Labilibaculum sp. DW002: one gene and its partner. The protein of the gene in region 1 interacts with the protein of each later gene in a pairwise test. Links are inferred from orthologs where the notes say so. Each region holds a gene or a part of one and is shown on either strand. Other genes may lie near its edges.

Region 1 (3,354 bases):
AATAATTTACTTTTCGATAATCAAGAAAGTGCGTATGTTGATTTTTATGATTTCACTTTAGAAACATCCAAAACACTTGTTATTTCTATTCGTTTTGTAAAAGATGAAGATCCTGAAAAGAACTTAGAAAATGGATGCATTTCTATTCTATTTGGTATTGAATTATAAAAAAAAAGGTTCCTATTAGGAACCTTTTTTTTTTATAATTTATCTTGTAAGTATTGTCCAGTATAAGATTTGGAACATTTTACGGCATCTTCAGGTATTCCTTCAAAAACAACTTGTCCACCTTTATTTCCGCCATCAGGCCCCAAGTCAATAATCCAATCGGCACACTTTATAACTTCCATATTGTGTTCAATAACGATCAAACTATGACCTCTTGCAATAAGAGCATTGAAAGCATCCATTAACTTATTAATGTCATGGAAATGAAGACCTGTGGTTGGTTCATCGAATATGAAAAGGCAAGGCTCAGCTTTCTCTTTTGCCAAGAATGAAGCTAGTTTTACTCTTTGGCTTTCACCACCACTTAACGTGCTTGATGCTTGACCAAGCTTTACATAACCTAGACCGACATCCACTAAGGGTTTTAATCGTTGTGCAATTTTTTTCTCTGTTCTTCCATCCGATGCCATGAAGAATTCAGTCGCTTCGTTTACAGTCATCTCCAAAATATCGTGTATGTTCTTTTCACGATATCTGACATCAAGAATATCATCTTTGAATCGGCGCCCTTTACAACTTTCACATTGTAAATAAACATCAGCCATAAATTGCATTTCTACCTTTATAATTCCTTCTCCTTGACATTCGTCACATCGGCCACCATCAATATTAAATGAGAAATGAGCAGATTTAAAACCACTGTATTTTGAGGCTTGTTGTTCTGCATATAACTTTCGAATCTCATCGTATGCTTTAAGATAGGTTACGGGATTCGATCGAGATGATTTACCGATTGGGTTTTGATCAACAAACTCAACATTGCTGATCATATGTAGATCCCCTTTTAATGCATCAAAATGTCCACTTTTGTCTGAATAGCCGCCATAATGTTTTTTAAGAGCAGGGTAGAGGATCGTTTTAATTAATGATGATTTTCCAGATCCACTAACACCAGTTACCAAAGTCATTGTGTTTAAAGGAAACTTGATGTCTAAAGACTTTAAGTTATTCTCTCTTGCACCAAGAATTTCAATATAGTTATTCCATTTTTTGCGGGTTTCAGGAACAGGAATAGCCATTGTTTTTGAAATGTATTTAGCAGTTAAGCTATCGGTCGAACTCTTAAGCTCCTTTAAGTTTCCTTGAAAAACAACCTCGCCTCCAAGTCTGCCAGCATATGGTCCTATATCAATTAGTTCATCAGCTGCTAGAATAATGTCTTCATCATGTTCAACAACAATAACCGTGTTTCCCAAGTCGCGCAATTGCCTTAGTACCTTAATAAGAAGTTCCGTATCTCTGGAATGTAGTCCAATGCTGGGTTCATCTAATATATATAGTGATCCAACAAGGCTACTGCCTAATGAGGTTGCCAGGTTAATTCGTTGTGATTCTCCACCCGAAAGGCTACTGGATAACCGGTTTAAGGTAAGATATCCAAGTCCAACATCAGATAAAAAATTGATGCGATTATTAATGTCAATTAATAGGCGGCTAGCAATTTTTTCATTTGTTTGGTTAAGCGTTAAGTTTTGAAAGAATTCCTTTAGTTGGTTTAATGGCATCAGAACTAAATCCTGAATACTCATGCCTTCAATTTTAATGTATCCTGCTTCTTTTTTTAATCGTGTTCCTCTACAATCGGGACAAGTTGTTTTACCACGATATCGTGAAAGCATCACTCTATATTGGATTTTGTATTGTTTCGATTCCACATAGGCGAAGAACGCGTTCAGACCTTTAAAATGTTTATTCCCAGTCCAAAGTAATTGTTTTTGTTTTTCGCTAAGCTCGAAGAAAGGTTTGTGAATAGGGAAATCGAATTTGTCAGCAGCAAAGATCAGAACTTCTTTCCACTTTTTCATTTTCTCACCTTTCCAGCACACAACAGCATCTTCGTACACACTTAAGGTTTTGTTTGGAATCACAAGATCTTCATCAATTCCAATAACTTTTCCAAAACCTTCACATTTAGGACAAGCACCAACTGGATTATTAAAACTGAATGTGTGTGTATTAGGGTCTTCGAATGTCAAGTCATCTGCTTCAAAACGATTTGAAAAGGATTTGTAATTGGTGCTTGAGTCAATTGACAATAGGCATTCACCTTTACCTTCATAAAAAGCAGTTTGTAAGGAGTCTGCAATTCTGTTTTGTGTATCTTCATCAGAGGAAACTCGAATTCGATCTATGACAATATGAATTGGTTCATCTATTTTAAGAAGATCCGGATTTTCAATTGCCTCAAATATTTTATGTGCTTTACCATCAATTTCAATTCTCGAAAAACCTTGTTGAGAGAGAACCTCTAGCTGCTCTTTTTTACTTCTGTCACCATTGTGCATTTCTGCAAGAATCATAACAGGTACATCTTCTTTCTGTTTTAGAATGTAATTTACAACATCAGTAATCGAATGTCTTTTAACTAACTTATTCGAAATAGGAGAGTAGGTTTTTCCAACTCTTGCGAACAGAAGTTTCAGATAATCATATATTTCTGTAGAAGTACCTACGGTTGAACGAGGGTTGCGGGTGTTTACCTTTTGTTCAATGGCAATAGCAGGTGGTATCCCTTTTATATAGTCTACTTCTGGTTTATTTATTCGACCAAGGAATTGACGTGCATAAGCTGATAAACTTTCAACATAACGACGCTGACCTTCTGCATAAAGCGTATCAAATGCTAAAGATGATTTTCCAGAACCGGAAAGTCCTGTAACTACAATAAACTTATTGCGAGGAATTTTTAAGTCAATATTTTTTAAATTATGGACCTTAGCTCCTTTTATATAGATGTATTTTTCTGAATTTTTTTCTGTCATATTCTCCACCCGAGTGCAAATTCGGTCTCCTGTATCATTGCTAAAAACGAATCTACAAAGTTATTTAACTTCTAAACATTTTCAAATCTCATTAAAAATTAGTTTATTGCATATTGTAAGACATATTTATTCACCATCAATTAAAAAAGGAGATCTGCTTATCGAGTAATTTTTACACTGTTTAATTTAAAATAGCTGTGAAATTGAGAAAAAATAATCCTACCGATTATGATCTCGTTAAGCAATTCATTGATGGTAATCATGATAGTATTGATGTGCTAATAACCCGTCACCGGGATAGAGTATATACGTATATTTATCTAATCGTAAAAAATCATCAGCTTTCCGAGGACTTATTTCAGGA
Region 2 (2,884 bases), on another replicon or contig:
TTTTTCTAAATTTGAACAAGAGCATGAGAGAAAACCATCTCCGGAAGAGTTGGCTGATACTCTTGAGCTTCCTGCTGATAAGGTTGCTGATACGCTTCGTGTATCAGGACGTCACATCTCAGTAGATGCACCTTTTGTTGATGGAGAAGATAATTCTTTACTTGACGTACTGATTAATGATGACTCACCAATCGCTGACCGTAGTTTGTTGAACGAATCGCTTACAAGAGAGATCGATCGTGCACTAGCTACTCTAACAGAAAGAGAGAGCGATATTATTAAATTATTCTTTGGAATCGGAATTCAGGAAATGACTCTTGAAGAGATCGGTGAGAAGTTTGGTTTAACACGTGAGCGTGTTCGTCAGATTAAGGAGAAAGCGATTAGACGATTAAGACATACTTCAAGAAGTAAATTATTGAAATCTTATTTGGGATAATCAATTTCCCTTTACGATATAAAAAAAGCAGTTTCTTTCGAAACTGCTTTTTTTTTATTTCTTTTCTTCAAGTTGTTTTTGAAGTTTGTACATTTCATCACGAAATTGAGCTGCTTGAAGAAAATCTAGCTCTTTTGCAGCTTTCTGCATTGATTTCTTTGTTCTCGCGATAGATTTTTCAAGACTTTCTTTACTCATGTATTGTACCACTGGATCAGCAGCGATTTCAATGGCCTCAGGACCAGCATAGGCGACTTGCTCCTCATTTTTCTCAGCTATATCCATGATACTCTTCTGAGCTTTGTTAATTTGAGTTGGAGTAATATTGTGCTTGGCGTTATATGCCAATTGTTTTTCTCTTCTATAATTGGTTGAATCGATTGTTTCTTTCATCGATTTGGTAATGTTATCAGCATACATAATAACCAAACCATTAACATTACGAGCTGCACGACCTGAGGTTTGAATTAAAGCTCGGGTAGATCGTAAAAAACCTTCCTTGTCAGCATCCAATATGGCTACCAGAGAAACTTCGGGTAAATCGAGCCCTTCACGAAGCAAATTGACACCAATCAAAACATCAAAGAGTCCTAATCGAAGATCTTCCATGATTTTTACTCGATCAAGTGTATCTACATCAGAGTGAATATAACGACAACGGATGTTTAAATCAGCAAAATATTGCGAAAGCTCTTCAGCCATCCTTTTAGTTAAGGTTGTAACTAAAACACGTTCGTCTATTTCACTACGTTTGTGAATCTCTGCAACTAAATCGTCAATTTGATTTAAACTTGGGCGGACGTCAATTTGTGGATCAAGAAGTCCGGTAGGTCGAATAATTTGCTCCACCACAACACCTTCCGATTTTTCTAGTTCGTAATCAGCCGGAGTTGCACTAACATAGATTGTTTGAGAACTTAAAGCTTCAAATTCTTCAAATTTTAGAGGGCGGTTGTCTAGAGCCGATGGTAATCGGAAGCCATAATCAACCAAATTAACTTTTCTCGAATGGTCACCACCATACATTGCCCGAATTTGTGGAATGGTAACATGACTTTCGTCGATTACCACAAGAAAATCATCAGCAAAATAATCCATAAGGCAAAAGGGACGTGTTCCTGCTTTCCTGCCATCAAAATATCGAGAATAGTTCTCAATACCAGAGCAGTATCCTAGTTCTCGAATCATTTCCAGATCGAAATTAACTTTGTCTTCAACTCTTTTGGCTTCAAGGTGTTTTCCTATGCTTTTCATGTATTCAACATGAGCAACCATATCATCTTGAATCATCTTAATGGCATTCTGAACCTTATCTTTACTAGTTACAAAAATGTTGGCCGGGTAGATAGTGATTCTATCATATCGATCAATCATCTGTCCATTTATTGGATCAAATGAGTAGATTTCATCGATTTCATCGTCCCAAAATGTGATGCGATAAGCAAAATCAGCATATGCGGGAAATATATCAATAGTGTCACCTTTAACTCTAAAGTTACCTCGCTCAAATTCTACTTCATTCCTCGAATAAAGGGCATCAACAAATGATAATAGAAGCTTGTTTCTTGAAACGCGCTGACCTTGTTTTAGTTCAAGAACATTGGCATGGAAATCTTCCGGATTACCAATACCATAAATACAAGAGACCGATGATACAACAATGACATCTTTTCTCCCGGAAAGTAGGGCAGAAGTTGCACTTAATCTTAGTTTTTCAATCTCGTCATTTATGGCAAGATCTTTTTCTATATAAGTTCCGGTAACAGGAAGGTATGCTTCAGGTTGGTAATAATCGTAATAGGAGACGAAATACTCCACTGCATTATTTGGGAAAAAGTTTTTAAACTCTCCATACAACTGAGCAGCTAAAGTTTTGTTATGACTCAAAACCAGAGTGGGACGCTGGACTTCCTTAATTACATTTGCGATAGTAAAAGTTTTACCCGATCCGGTAACACCAAGAAGTGTTTGAAATGGATGACCATCGTTCAATCCTTCTGCTAATTGTTTGATAGCTTCTGGTTGATCGCCTGTAGGTTGAAATTTAGATTCTATCTTAAATTCCATGCAGCACTTTTGAATAAATTCTCCTCTGAAATGCTAAAGTATAGAAACAATATGAACCATGGTAATTTTTGAATTGAAAATGATGAAATCATGATCTTATTAAAATAAAAACAGCTGATTACGAATGGTAATCAGCTGTTTTTAAAAGTTCGTTTTTTTATTTCTTGTTTAGCTGAAAATAGACAGGGAAATGATCGCTGTAACCTCCAAAGTATTTCGGACCAGCATACGAACGGCTTGGAAGAAAAACGCCTTCACTAGGTTCGTAGCAAATCCACTCTTCAGTAAAGATTCTTCCAGCTTGATGATTCGTTTGAAGACCATCAGGATTGTTGATAAGGCTGTTTGAAACAATTAAATTGTCAAGCATATTCCAAT

What was found. The genes of interacting proteins can lie anywhere in the genome.
Region 2: the proteins of uvrA (region 1) and uvrB interact in binary tests that used the Escherichia coli proteins (3 or more experiments, as listed by UniProt). The link is inferred for Labilibaculum sp. DW002 from one-to-one orthologs.

What each region holds. Positions count from the first base shown.
Region 1 is NZ_JAKJSC010000001.1:1,022,517-1,025,870, reverse strand. It holds uvrA (excinuclease ABC subunit UvrA), read right to left. Parts: upstream 2,991-3,354; coding sequence 201-2,990; downstream 1-200. Other genes in the region: L3049_RS03920 (RNA polymerase sigma factor), read left to right, coding at 3,194-3,354; L3049_RS03930 (hypothetical protein), read left to right, coding at 1-168. UniProt on the Escherichia coli protein: The UvrABC repair system catalyzes the recognition and processing of DNA lesions. UvrA is an ATPase and a DNA-binding protein. A damage recognition complex composed of 2 UvrA and 2 UvrB subunits scans DNA for abnormalities.
Region 2 is NZ_JAKJSC010000011.1:20,155-23,038, reverse strand. It holds uvrB (excinuclease ABC subunit UvrB), read right to left. Parts: upstream 2,507-2,884; coding sequence 494-2,506; downstream 1-493. Other genes in the region: L3049_RS20825 (endonuclease/exonuclease/phosphatase family protein), read right to left, coding at 2,664-2,884; L3049_RS20835 (sigma-70 family RNA polymerase sigma factor), read left to right, coding at 1-439. UniProt on the Escherichia coli protein: The UvrABC repair system catalyzes the recognition and processing of DNA lesions. A damage recognition complex composed of 2 UvrA and 2 UvrB subunits scans DNA for abnormalities.